3 regions of the Cronobacter malonaticus LMG 23826 genome follow, and region 2 is predicted to be linked to each of the others. Evidence: riboswitches for the same ligand, from Rfam matches in the RefSeq annotation. Region 2 holds a riboswitch; each other region holds the start of a gene.
The links. A riboswitch is a leader RNA that binds a small molecule or an ion and turns the genes downstream of it on or off. The one in region 2 is predicted to bind thiamine pyrophosphate.
Positions count from the first base shown of each region.

Region 1: it holds a riboswitch for thiamine pyrophosphate, as region 2 does, so the genes downstream of both, thiM (hydroxyethylthiazole kinase) here and thiC (phosphomethylpyrimidine synthase ThiC) in region 2, are expected to answer to the same signal.
Region 3: it holds a riboswitch for thiamine pyrophosphate, as region 2 does, so the genes downstream of both, thiB (thiamine ABC transporter substrate binding subunit) here and thiC (phosphomethylpyrimidine synthase ThiC) in region 2, are expected to answer to the same signal.

Region 1 is NZ_CP013940.1:1,336,968-1,341,611, forward strand. It holds gene AFK66_RS22715 (hypothetical protein) at 166-333, shown strand; gene AFK66_RS06245 (helix-turn-helix domain-containing protein) at 436-1,236, shown strand; gene AFK66_RS21220 (DUF6998 domain-containing protein) at 1,334-1,762, opposite strand; gene AFK66_RS06255 (HTH-like domain-containing protein) at 1,815-2,054, opposite strand; TPP riboswitch at 2,252-2,348, shown strand; gene thiM (hydroxyethylthiazole kinase) at 2,382-3,179, shown strand; gene thiD (bifunctional hydroxymethylpyrimidine kinase/phosphomethylpyrimidine kinase) at 3,166-3,966, shown strand; gene fbaB (class I fructose-bisphosphate aldolase) at 4,114-4,644, shown strand, end outside.
Region 2 is NZ_CP013940.1:3,793,247-3,797,890, forward strand. It holds gene hemE (uroporphyrinogen decarboxylase) at 1-193, opposite strand, end outside; gene nudC (NAD(+) diphosphatase) at 235-1,008, opposite strand; gene AFK66_RS17790 (Rsd/AlgQ family anti-sigma factor) at 1,111-1,614, shown strand; TPP riboswitch at 1,667-1,776, shown strand; gene thiC (phosphomethylpyrimidine synthase ThiC) at 1,893-3,794, shown strand; gene thiE (thiamine phosphate synthase) at 3,794-4,426, shown strand; gene AFK66_RS17805 (HesA/MoeB/ThiF family protein) at 4,419-4,644, shown strand, end outside.
Region 3 is NZ_CP013940.1:3,409,684-3,414,327, forward strand. It holds gene sgrR (HTH-type transcriptional regulator SgrR) at 1-1,365, shown strand, start outside; TPP riboswitch at 1,401-1,502, shown strand; gene thiB (thiamine ABC transporter substrate binding subunit) at 1,535-2,518, shown strand; gene thiP (thiamine/thiamine pyrophosphate ABC transporter permease ThiP) at 2,494-4,104, shown strand; gene thiQ (thiamine ABC transporter ATP-binding protein ThiQ) at 4,088-4,644, shown strand, end outside.

The DNA.
Region 1 (4,644 bases), 1.8 Mb from region 2:
AGGCCGAACAACACGAGGACTTGTTTACAGTTCCCTTGTTCGAGCGCGTAAGAGTGAACAGCTCGACAGGGTGGAGATGTTTGAAGAAGCGATCCGACGCTTTGACGAATGGCGAGCAACGCCAAACTTCACTCCCTTGACCAGCTAACCCAGGAGGAAACCAGAATGATCGAGAAGAAAACCGAACTACCGCCGTCCACATCGTTAATGATACCGGATGCCACATTTCAGATTTTGTTCAAAGAAGCGAAGCGCCGAAAAATGAGCGTAAGCGCACTCCTTCTTGAAGAATGCCAAAGTCTGGCGGTCAAATACTCGAAAGCTGACGCGTAATAACCACGCACCAGCATTAACGCCCACCTCACGAATGAGAAGCGGAGAAAACCAAATGAAGAGCATTCGTAATTTACTGAGCATACATAGGAGCAAACAACATTGGCAGAGAGAAAAATTATCAATGGGGATGTATACAAATACGCTTCAATCGAAGAAGCATTATTATCATCAACCCGAATTACAAACCTCAAAACTGGTGAGTCAGTAAAGCTAATCGGTAACGCCAAATTAGCATATATGATCCTCCGGAAGAGGTTCCATTTATTCACCGACCAATCAACAGACAATAAGTATTATACAACTGGTAAGCACTACGACACCATTGAAAGCATCGCTGAGGCAATCGGTGTTTCTGACGTTGGTACAGTGAGCAGTGCAATTGGCAGAATGGAAGCAGCCGGACTGCTAACCAAAAAGAAATTTGGAAAAACTTACGAATGGACTGTTATCGATCTCTCCCCAGAATTATTCCTTCTCGAACGTAACACCGGGACGACAAAAAAGCCTGTCTGGGTGGACTGCCTGAAACATCCAGTATTCGGTAACGCCAAAGAAGACATGCCAGCCGTACAGCAGGAGGAACAGGGCGAAGAGGCCAACGCCGATCCGATGTGCGAGCTTGACGAAGCACCGAAAGAAGAAGCGCAAACGCCGGAAAAGGTGAAGCCAACACCGAAGCCAAAGATAAAGAAACCTGTAACACCGTCAACCGCACCAAGCGACGATAAGGAATATTCTACCAAATTGCATCAATTCGAGAGTGCTGGACATTGGTATCAATTTTCTGAGTATCAGTTACCAGATTTGGAGCGCTTTAAATGTGACGGGAAACTAACGAACGAATACGCCTTGGCCTATCTTGATAAACACACGTCACAGCAAACTATGAATACCCAATAAACAGGAGGATTATGATTACCCAGCTCTACATCTTCTTATTCTTCCGTGCTGTTTGGTATATTGCCGCCCGCATCCAGAAAAGAAAAAAAACGAACACTTAAGGATTACATTGACGAAACTCTTCAGTGACGTTTTCTACGCCAGGCGTTTTAAGAAGCACGCCATTGAGATGAATCACAAATTTGTTATCGTGGCTGGCATATCCGGCAATTTGGCGACAAATACCCACAGGGACACGAACTGCCATCACTACTTCGGCATCTTCATTAAGCTGAATGCCGATCAGGTAATCGAAATCCCAGGAGCGAATTCCGCCTAACTGGGTTTTATTGACTCTGGTTTTGACCTGCAACAGCGTCCCATCGCTTAATCTTACATCGGCGCTTTTATGGGAGTTTGGCAATAATTCACCCCCATAAAGTTGCTTTACGAGATGTTCACCATAATCACCAGTGACATTACCACCTCGGGCAAAAAATGCCTTTGCAAGCAGCCACCGCTTCTCGATACTGCCGATATGCTTCACGTGCACCCATCTAACCTCGTTAACTAAACGTAGATACCGATGATCTTGTTAATCACAGCTTCGAGGTATCAAGCCCAGCGGCTTTAAGCCGCTCGGTGAGATTCCTCATTTTGCTGAATTCAGTACCAAAACTGGCTTTAAGTCCCACACCCTCGCAAAACTCTTTAGCAGTGACGTTTTTCAGGTGGTCGGCGTATTTGATCATCTGGAGGTGCATTTCAACCGTTTGACCATTTCGCGGTGCGCTGTTGATGGCTTGCTTAATGTTCTCGTAGATCTGGGTTTCTGTCATTTGCATATCTCACTTATCAAATTTAGATAAATAATATAAATTAGCTAATTTTGATAATCAAGGGGTTTTGTCATACAGATATGGGGTACAAACTGAGGTATAAGGTGGGGTACAGCGCGAAGAAGCGATAACCGGAAGGGCGGGCTTGCAACAGCAAGCAACTTACCCTAAGCTGGCAAAAAGTATAGAGATTCAATCTTCATGACTCGGGGTGCCCCATCACTGATGGGCTGAGAAATACCCGTACCACCTGATCTGGATAATGCCAGCGTAGGGAAGTCAGATGCCTGTCCGGTATCCCGTCTTCGCGCCTGGCAGGAGAGAACCATGTCTTCTGACCTGCTTTGCGGCTCAAACGCCGCGCCTGTTGTCACCCAACTTCGCCGTCACGCTCCGCTGGTGCACTGCATTACTAACGATGTGGTGCAAAATTTCACTGCCAATGTCCTGCTCGCGCTTGGCGCCTCGCCCGCGATGGTGGTGGATACTGAAGAAGCCGCGCAGTTCGCGGCCATCGCCGATGCCTTACTCATCAACCTCGGTACGCTCACACACCCGCAGCAGCAGGCGATGCGTGCGGCCATCGACGGCGCCTGCGCGGCGGGCAAGCCGTGGACGCTCGACCCGGTCGCCGTCGGCGCGCTCACGCTGCGCACGGAATTTGCGCGGGAGATCCTGGCGCGTCGCCCAGCCGCCATTCGCGGCAACGCCTCGGAAATTCGCGCGCTGGCAGGCGAGAGCGGCGGCGGGCGCGGCGTTGACGCGACCGAAAGCGCGCATCAGGCGCGTGAGGCGGCCCGCTTACTGGCGCGCCGCACCGGCGCAGTCGTCGCTGTGACCGGCGAGGTCGATTACATCACCGATGGCGAACGCACGGTCGCGGTCGAGGGCGGCACCGGGATGTTGACGCGCGTGGTGGGCACCGGCTGTGCGCTCTCGGCGGTCGTCGCTGCCTGCTGCGCGCTGCCGGGCGACCGTCTGGAGAATGTCGCAACGGCCTGCTGGCTGATGAAGCGGGCGGGCGAACAGGCGCTGACCGTCTCCCGTGGCCCCGGCAGTTTCGCCAGCGCGTTGCTGGATAATCTGCATGCGCAGGCGTTCGGAGGTGCTCATGAAACGCATTAACGCGCTCACCATCGCCGGCACCGATCCGAGCGGCGGCGCGGGGATTCAGGCCGATCTCAAAACGTTCTCGGCGCTCGGTGCTTACGGCACATCAGTGATTACGGCGCTGGTGGCGCAGAACACCCGCGGCGTGCAGTCGGTCTACCGCATCGAGCCGTCGTTCGTCGCCGCCCAGCTTGATTCAGTGTTAAGCGATGTGCGCATCGACACCACCAAAATCGGCATGCTGGCGGAAACGGATATCGTCGAGGCCGTAGCCGAGCGGCTCTCGCACTACCGGGTGCGTAATATCGTGCTGGATACGGTCATGCTCGCGAAAAGCGGCGATCCGCTTCTTAGCCCGTCAGCGGTGCGCACGCTGCGCGAAAGATTATTGCCGCAGGTGGCGATCATCACGCCGAATTTGCCGGAGGCGGCGGCGCTGCTGGAAACCACGCATGCCCGCAGCGAAACGGAGATGCGCCAGCAGGGTGAGGCGCTGCTGGCGCTCGGCTGCGGCGCGGTGCTGATGAAAGGCGGGCATCTGGATGACGCCGAAAGCCCCGACTGGCTCTTTACTCGCGAAGGGGCGACGCGCTTTACCGCTCCGCGTGTCATGACGAAAAATACCCACGGCACCGGCTGCACGCTCTCCAGCGCGCTCGCGGCGCTGCGCCCGCAGTATCCTGACTGGGTTGAAACAGTGACGGCGGCGAAGGCGTGGCTCACGAAAGCGCTGCAACAGGCGGATAGTCTGGAAGTAGGGGAGGGCATCGGGCCCGTCCATCATTTTCATGCATGGTGGTGAACCGTGCCAGCAGAATTAGCTGAAAATGCGCTCAGGTCTGGCAATCTGTGCTAATCAAGTCCAGGCTAAGAGGGCCCAGCTAAGGCGTGGGTAAGGAATCTTATCGTCCGGCAGGTTACTGCCTGCCGACCATAACGGGAGCGTATGATGACTGATATTGCGCAGTTGCTCGGCAACGATGCCGATAGCCTGTTACAGCACCGCTGTACGACCATTTCCTCCGACCAGCTCTATCTGCCAGGGCCGGATTATGTCGATCGCGTGATGATCGATAATAACCGTCCGCCCGCGGTGCTGCGAAATATGCAGACTCTCTACAACACCGGACGCCTTGCAGGCACCGGCTATCTGTCCATTCTGCCGGTGGACCAGGGCGTCGAGCATTCGGCGGGCGCGTCCTTCGCCGCTAATCCGATGTATTTCGACCCGAAAAATATCGTCGAGCTGGCGATTGAGGCGGGCTGTAACTGCGTGGCGTCGACCTACGGCGTGCTGGCGTCAGTCTCGCGCCGCTACGCGCACCGCATTCCGTTTCTGGTGAAACTCAATCACAACGAAACGCTCAGCTACCCTACGCAATATGACCAGACGCTGTACGCGAGTGTCGAGCAGGCGTTCAATATGGGCGCGGTGGCGGTCGGGGCGACTATCTATTTCGGCTCTGAAGAGTCGCGCCGC
Region 2 (4,644 bases):
GCAGCGGCTGTAGCGTCACTTCGCACGCCAGCTCGGCGTTTTTGCAAAGCGACATAAAATCGCCCGCCTGCGCGCGGGTGGCCTTATATTCCGGCAGATAACGCCCTGCCTGCCTCATCATCCACACCGGGGTGACATCCACAGGCTGACGTTGCAGGGCGCGCAGGTAACGATCGTTTTTCAGTTCGGTCATTTTTTCTTATTCCTCAAGCGACAGGCCGCTATTGTATCACGTCATTCATCGTCTGCCCGGCAGCGCGCCACCGTATCTTCTATCAGGCGGCGCGCCACGGTGCCTGGCGCTGGCAGCAGCGGCAACTGGTCGTAGCGATACCAGCCCGCGTCGATGAGTTCTTTGGTGTCTATCTGGATTTCACCGCTGTCATAATCCGCCGTAAACGCGGTCATCAGCGATTGCGGGAACGGCCAGGGCTGAGACGTCACATAGCGTAAATTCTTGATGCGGATATTGCTCTCTTCCATGACCTCACGCGCTACCGCCTGCTCCAGCGTTTCGCCTACTTCGACAAACCCGGCCAGCACGGTGTAAACGCCGTTGCGGTGTCTTGTATGCTGCGCCAGCAGGATTTTATCGTCACGGCGGATAGCCACGATGATGCACGGCGCGATTTGCGGGTAGTAGCGTTCGCGGCAGTGGCCGCAGAGCATCGCCCACTCGGTTTTGCTCGGGTGCATCTCATGGCCGCAGTAGCCGCAATATTTATGAGAGCGGTAAAATTCGGCGAGCTGTACGCCCCGCCCCGCCAGTTGAAACAGCCCGGCGTCCTGGTCGATAAGCTGTCGCACCGAGGCCATGTCCTTTTCGCGCTTTTGCAGTACCAGCCAGACCGGCGCGTCCTCCCAGAGGCCAATTTGCAGCGCCTTTTCGCCCGTAAGACCAAAATCCGCGGCCTGGCCGTAAGGTAATTCTGCATTTGGCAGCCATAATTTCTGTTCATGGCTGACTATCCACCAGCCATGGTCTAAATTTTCTAGTGTACGTTCCATAATTGATTGCACTACCTCTGCGTCACTGGCACGTTATTAACATTGTTCTTACATATTTTGGGTCATTTGCGTTTTTACATCTTATATCTCATGGAGTCGATCATGCTAAACCAGCTAAAAAGTCTGACGGAACGCGTTGGTGGGAGTAATGAGTTAGTTGATCGTTGGCTTGCTGCCCGCAACCATCTGTTGGTCACCTATTACAAGATGGTCGGCATCAAACCCGGCAAGGAGCCGATGACTGCGCTTGATGAACAGGCGCTGGACGATTTCTGTCACTGCCTGGTGGATTACCTCTCCGCCGGACATTTCAATATTTATGAGCGCGTCATCAGCGAAATGGAAGGCACCAGCCCGCTGGTCGCCGCCACGCAAATCTATCCTCAGCTGGAATCCAACACCCAGCAAATCATGGATTTCTACGACACACATCTGGAAAGCGCTATCGACCACGATAACTGCCTGGAGTTTCAGGAAGCGCTTTCCGGCATTGGCGAGGCGCTCGCCGCCCGCTTCGCGCTGGAAGATAAGCTCATCATGCTGGCTTTTGACAACAACCTCGGCGAAAGCGCCAATGACGAAACCGGCCTCGCCAAACCGGCTTGAGTTCGGCTGTATTAACGAGTAGTTTAAATATGCCCCCGCGATTTTAGCGGGGTTTATCTTGTCGGAGTGCCCAGTGCGACAGCACGGGCTGAGACCGTTAATTCGGGATCCGCGGAACCTGATCAGGTTAATACCTGCGAAGGGAACAAGAGTAATTCCATTTTGCCCCGTTCAGGGCGCGATTTCGCCCTGATGCCCTGTTAAGGGTGCACGGGCGCACGCCATTACTCCTCCGTTGTTCTGACAAGCCACTTCCTGACCGTTAACTGGAATGCGCTATGTCTGTATCAAACAAACCAGGCCGCCGCGAACAGCGCGCCGCCGCACAACACTTTATCGACACCCTGGAAGGCACCGCTTTCCCCAATTCTCACCGCATCTATCTCACCGGTTCGCGTGAAGATATTCGCGTGCCGATGCGCGAAATCCGCCTGAGCCCGACGCTTGCGGGCGGCAGCAAAGAGAACCCGCGCTATGAGCCTAACGAGCCGGTGCCAGTGTATGACACCTCCGGCCCTTACGGCGATCCGGCGGTGCGTATCGACGTCCGCGAAGGGCTGGCTAAACTGCGCAGCGCCTGGATAGACGCGCGTAATGATACCGAAACCCTCGATTCCCTCAGCTCCGCGTATACCCGCGAGCGTCTGGCCGACGACGGGCTGGATGAGTTGCGCTTTCGCGGGCTGCTGACGCCAAAGCGCGCAAAGGCGGGCAAGCGTGTCACCCAGTTGCACTACGCGCGTCAGGGTATCGTGACGCCCGAAATGGAATTTATCGCCATCCGGGAAAACATGGGCCGCGAGCGTATTCGCACGGCGGTACTGCGCCAGCAGCATCCGGGCCACGGCTTTGGCGCGCGCCTGCCGGAGAACATCACGCCGGAGTTCGTGCGTGGCGAAGTCGCCGCCGGGCGCGCCATTATTCCTGCCAACATTAATCACCCGGAATCGGAGCCGATGATTATCGGTCGTAACTTCCTGGTGAAGGTCAACGCCAATATCGGCAACTCGGCGGTGACGTCGTCTATCGAAGAGGAAGTCGAAAAACTGGTCTGGGCGACCCGCTGGGGCGCAGATACCGTGATGGATCTCTCCACCGGGCGCTACATTCACGAAACCCGCGAATGGATCCTGCGCAACAGCCCGGTGCCGATCGGTACGGTACCGATCTACCAGGCGCTGGAGAAGGCTAACGGGATCGCCGAAGATCTGAGCTGGGAGATGTTCCGCGACACGCTGCTTGAGCAGGCCGAACAGGGCGTCGATTACTTCACTATTCACGCGGGCGTGCTGCTGCGCTATGTGCCGATGACCGCAGGCCGTCTGACGGGCATCGTCTCGCGCGGCGGTTCGATCATGGCGAAATGGTGCCTGTCGCACCACCGTGAAAACTTCCTCTACGAGCATTTCCGCGAGATCTGCGAAATCTGCGCCGCCTATGACGTCTCGCTGTCACTCGGCGACGGTCTGCGCCCCGGCTCCATTCAGGACGCCAACGACGAGGCGCAGTTCGCCGAACTCCACACGCTCGGCGAACTGACGAAAATCGCATGGGAATATGACGTCCAGGTCATGATCGAAGGCCCAGGCCACGTGCCGATGCAGATGATCCGCCGCAACATGACCGAGGAGCTGGAGCACTGCCACGAAGCGCCCTTCTACACGCTCGGACCGCTCACGACCGATATCGCGCCCGGCTACGATCACTTCACCTCCGGGATCGGCGCGGCGATGATTGGCTGGTTCGGCTGCGCGATGCTCTGCTACGTGACGCCGAAAGAGCACCTCGGCCTGCCGAATAAAGAAGATGTGAAGCAGGGGCTTATCACCTACAAAATTGCCGCCCACGCCGCCGATCTCGCCAAAGGGCATCCTGGCGCACAGATCCGCGATAACGCCATGTCGAAAGCGCGCTTTGAATTCCGCTGGGAAGATCAGTTCAACCTGGCGCTCGATCCGTTCACCGCCCGCGCCTACCACGACGAAACGCTGCCGCAGGAATCCGGTAAAGTCGCGCATTTCTGCTCTATGTGCGGCCCGAAATTCTGCTCAATGAAAATCACCCAGGAGGTGCGCGACTACGCCGCGAAGCAGGCGATCGACGCGGGTATGGCCGAGATGTCGAATCGTTTTCAGGCGCGTGGGGGCGACATTTATCTGCGCCAGGAGGAAGTCGAGTGATGGAGCCTCTGTTCGCGCCCGTACCGCGCCGCCTCGGGCTTTATCCGGTCGTCGACAGCGTTGAGTGGGTCACGCGTTTGCTGGACGCTGGCGTGCGCACGCTTCAGTTACGCATCAAGGATAAAACCGATGCTGGGGTGGAAGCCGATGTCGCCGCCGCCATTGCGCTGGGGCAGCGCTGCCACGCCCGGCTGTTTATCAACGACTACTGGCGTCTCGCGATAAAACATCAGGCCTATGGCGTTCATCTCGGGCAGGAAGATCTGGAAACGGCCGATCTCAACGCCATTCGCAACGCCGGACTGCGGCTTGGCGTCTCCACGCATGATGATATGGAAATCGACGTAGCGCTGGCGGTGCGCCCCTCTTATATCGCGCTCGGCCATGTTTTTCCCACGCAGACCAAACAGATGCCCTCCGCGCCGCAAGGGCTTGCACAACTGGCGGCACACGTAAAAAGGCTCGGTGACTATCCGACGGTCGCCATCGGCGGCATCAGCCTTGAACGCGCGCCCGCGGTGCTGGAAACCGGCGTTGGCAGTATCGCGGTGGTGAGCGCTATCACCCAGGCACCCGACTGGCGCGGTGCCACGCAAGAGTTACTCGAACTGGCGGGGGTGGGCGATGAATGACGCCGATTTTATGCGCTACAGCCGCCAGCTGCTGCTGGAGGATATCGCCATCGATGGTCAGCAAAAACTGCTGGCAAGCCGCGTGTTGATTGTCGGCCTCGGTGGTCTCGGCTCGCCCGCCGCGCTCTATCTGGCAGGCGCAGGCGTCGGCACGCTGTGGCTTGCCGATGACGACGCCGTGCACCTCAGTAATCTCCAGCGGCAGATCCTGTTTGGCG
Region 3 (4,644 bases), 380 kb from region 2:
TCCACGGTGCGTCAGATGTTACTTTCACACCTGGGCCGCAGCTTCCGTCAGGGACGCCATATTCTGCGCGTGCTCTATTACCGCCCACTGCAAAACCTGCTGCCCGGCAGCGCCTTGCGCCGTTCAGAAACCCATATCGCCCGGCAGATTTTCAACGGTCTGACGCGCATAAACGAGGAAAACGGGGAACTGGAAGCCGATATTGCGCACCACTGGCAGCGTATTTCCCCTTTTCACTGGCGCTTTTTCTTACGCCCCGGCATCCATTTTCATCACGGCCGCGAGCTGGACATGCTCGATGTCATCAGCTCGCTCCAGCGCATCTGCGCCCTGCCGCTTTACGCGCATATCCGCCAGGTCGTTTCTCCCACGGCCTGGACACTCGATATTCACCTGAGCGAGCCGGACGACTGGCTGCCGTGGCTGATGGGCAGCGTGCCGGCGATGATCCTGCCGCGGGAGTGGCCGGAAATGCCGAAATTCGCGAGCCAGCCCGTCGGCACTGGCCCTTACGCGGTGGTACGCAATAACAGCAACCAGCTAAAAATCCACGCCTTTGATGACTATTTTGGCTACCGCGCGCTGATTGATGAGGTGAACTTCTGGGTGCTGCCGGAGATAGGCGAGGAGCTGAGCTGCGCCGTTCAGCTTGAAGGCCCGACACGCGACGTCGACGAAAAAGCCGTGGAGAGCCGCCTCGAAGAAGGCTGCTACTACCTGCTGTTTGATTCCCGCTCGCGCGTCGGCGCGATGCCGGAGGTGCGCCGCTGGATAAGCTCGCGCTTTACGCCCGCCCGCCTGTTGCACCGCGCCGCGCCGCACTATCAGCGCATCTGGTTTCCGGCTTACGGCCTGCTGCCGCGCTGGCACCACGCGCCGCAAATTCCTGAGGCGCAGAAGCCCGCCGGGCTGGAGCGTCTTACGCTCACCTTCTATGGCGACCACAATGAAAACCGCATTATCGGCGCGCTGCTGCGCGATATCCTGGCGCAGGAGCAGGTGGAGCTGGAACTGCGAGAGGTGAGCTATGAGGAGTGGTATCAGGGCGACATTACCAGCGATCTATGGCTTAACAGCGCCAACTTTACGCTGCCGCTCGATTTCTCGCTGTTCGCGCACCTGTGCGAAGTGCCGCTCATTCAGCGCTGCATCCCGCTCGACTGGCAGGGCGACGCCCAGCGCTGGCGCACCGGCGCGCTGAACCTGCCGCAGTGGTGCCGCACGATGCTCGAGCGTCAGGATATTCTGCCGCTCATTCACCACTGGCTGATGCTACAGGGCCAGCGCAGTATGCGCGGCGTGCGCATGAACACGCTCGGCTGGTTTGATTTTAAATCCGCCTGGTTTGCACCGCCGGAGCCGTAACCCTTTCGCAACATTACGCAAATCATTACAATGAGCCGTTCTCAACGGGGTGCTGCCGACTGACCGGTGCGCTGAGATAATACCCGTCGAACCTGATCCGGATAACGCCGGCGAAGGGATTTGAGGCTACCGCTCAAAATCCTTTGCCCCCATTTGATAAAGGTGCAAAGTGTTAAAAAAACTGCTTCCTCTGCTGGCGCTCGCCGCCGCTCCGGCTTTCGCCAAACCTGTCCTGACCGTCTACACCTACGACTCTTTCTCCTCGGAGTGGGGCCCTGGCCCGAAAATTAAAACCGCCTTTGAAGCCGACTGCGGCTGCGAGCTGAAATTCGTGGCGCTGGAAGATGGCGTCTCGCTGCTTAACCGCCTGCGCATGGAAGGCAAAAACAGCAAAGCCGATGTGGTGCTGGGCCTGGATAACAATCTGCTTCAGGCCGCGACCGCGACCGGGCTGTTCGCCAAAAGCGGCGTTCCGGCGGGTGAAGTTAACGTGCCGGGCGGCTGGAATAACGACACCTTTGTGCCGTTCGACTACGGCTGGTTCGCCTTCGTCTATGATAAAAACAAACTGAAAAACCCGCCGAAAAGCCTGAAAGAGCTGGTTGAGAGCGACCAGAAATGGCGCATCATCTATGAAGATCCGCGCACCAGCACGCCAGGGCTGGGCCTGCTGCTGTGGATGCAAAAAGTCTATGGCGATAAAGCGCCGGACGCCTGGCAGAAGCTCGCCGCGAAAACCGTTACGGTCACCAAAGGCTGGAGCGAAGCCTACGGCCTGTTCCTGAAAGGCGAAGGCGATCTGGTGCTGAGCTACACCACCTCGCCCGCCTACCACATTATTGAAGAGAAAAAAGAGAACTACGCAGCGGCGAATTTCAGCGAAGGCCACTATCTGCAGGTGGAAGTCGCCGCACGCACCGCCGCCAGCAAGCAGCCCGCACTGGCGGAGAAATTCCTGAAGTTTATGGTTTCGCCCGCCTTCCAGAATGCGATCCCCGCGGGCAACTGGATGTACCCGGTGACCAACGTCGCGCTGCCGGAAGGCTTTAACGCGCTGACCCGGCCGCAGACCACCCTGCAATTCACCTCACAGGAAGTCGCCGCACAGCGCGCGCAATGGACGAGTGAATGGCAACGCGCCGTGAGCCGCTGATCCCCGGCTGGCTCTGGCCCGGCCTCACCGCCGCCCTGCTGATGGCGGCGGTGGCGATGGCGGCGTTCGCAGCGCTCTGGACACACGCGCCGCACACCGATGCACGCGCGCTGCTACACGACAGCTACCTGTGGCATGTGGTGCGCTTCTCGTTCTGGCAGGCGTTTCTCTCTGCCCTGATTTCCGTCGTGCCTGCGATCCCACTCGCCCGCGCGCTCTACCGCCGCCGCTTTCCGGGGCGGCGAATGCTGCTGCGCCTGTGCGCCATGACGCTTATCCTGCCGGTGCTGGTGGCGATTTTCGGCCTGCTTAGCGTCTACGGGCGCAGCGGCTGGCTCGCCGCGCTCTGCGCGACGCTCGGTATTGAATGGACGTTTTCGCCTTATGGCCTTCAGGGCATCCTGCTGGCGCACCTCTTTTTTAATATGCCGATGGCGACTCGCCTGCTGTACCAGACGCTGACGCAGATCCCCGGCGAACAGCGCCAGCTCGCCGCGCAGCTCGGTATGCGCGGCTGGGATTTCTTCCGGCTGGTGGAGTGGCCCTGGCTGCGCCGCCAGATCCCGCCGGTAGCGGCGCTCATTTTTATGCTCTGCTTCGCCAGTTTCGCCACGGTGCTGGCGCTCGGCGGCGGGCCGCAGGCAACCACCATTGAGCTCGCCATCTACCAGGCGCTGAGCTATGACTACGATCCGGGGCGCGCGGCGCTGCTGGCGCTTATCCAGATGGGCTGCTGCCTGTCGCTTATCCTGTTAAGCCAGCGGCTCAGCAAAGCGATTCCTGTCGGCGCGACGCTGGTGCGCGGCTGGCGCAACCCGGAGGATTCATGGCGCAGCAAACTCATCGATTCACTGCTGATTGGTGCCGCGCTGCTGCTTCTCCTGCCGCCTCTGCTGGCGGTGCTGGTGGACGGCCTGCGCGGCGACATTAGCCATGCGCTGGCCGACCCGGCGCTGTGGCGCGCGCTCTGGACGTCGCTGCGTATCGCGCTCTGCGCCGGAGTGCTGTGCGTTATCCTGACCATGATGCTGCTCTGGAGCACACGCGAGCTGTACCTGCGCCAGCATCGTCTCGTCGGGCAAAGCCTGGAGCTTTGCGGCGTGCTGATCCTCGCGATGCCGGGCATTGTACTGGCGACCGGATTTTTCCTGCTGCTGAACGCCACCATCGGACTGCCGGAGCGCGCCGACGCGATTGTGATTTTCACCAACGCCCTGATGGCTATTCCTTACGCGCTGAAAGTGCTCGATAACCCGATGCGCGATATCGCCGCGCGCTACGGCGCGCTCTGCGCGTCGCTTGAGATACGCGGCCTGAACCGGCTGCGGCTGGTGGAAACTCGCGCGTTGCGGGTACCGCTCGCCCAGGCGATGGCGTTCGCCTGCGTATTGTCGATTGGCGATTTCGGCGTCGTGGCGCTGTTTGGCAATGAGGATTTCCGCACGCTGCCCTTTTATCTCTACCAGCAGATCGGTGCCTACCGCAGCGACGCAGGCGCGGTCACGGCGCTGCTGCTGCTGCTGCTCTGTTTCCTGCTGTTCACCTTGATTGAAAAACTTCCGGGGCGCCATGCTGACACTGACTGATCTCACCTGGCTGTATCACCACCTGCCGATGCGCTTTACGCTGGACGTGCGTGAGAGCGAACGCGTGGCGGTGCTGGGGCCAAGCGGCGCGGGCAAAAGTACGTTGCTCAATCTGATTGCCGGTTTTCTCGCGCCCGCCAGCGGCTCGCTCATTATCAATGGCGCGGATCACACCCGCACGCCGCCGTCAAAACGCCCGGTGTCGATGCTGTTTCAGGAAAATAATCTCTTTAACCATCTGACGGTGCGCCAGAACATTGCGCTCGGGCTGTCGCCCGGCCTGCGGCTGAACGCACAGCAGAAGCGTCAGGTCGAGGCGATAGCCGACAACATGGCGATTGGCGATCTGCTGGAGCGGCTGCCGGGCGCGCTCTCCGGCGGCCAGCGTCAGCGGGCGGCGCTGGCGCGCTGTCTGGTGCGAAAGCGCCCCGTTCTGCTGCTGGATGAGCCGTTTTCCGCGCTCGATCCGGCGCTGCGTCAGGAGATGCTGACGCTGCTGGAAAAACTGTGCGAGGAGGAAGGCACGACGCTGCTCATGGT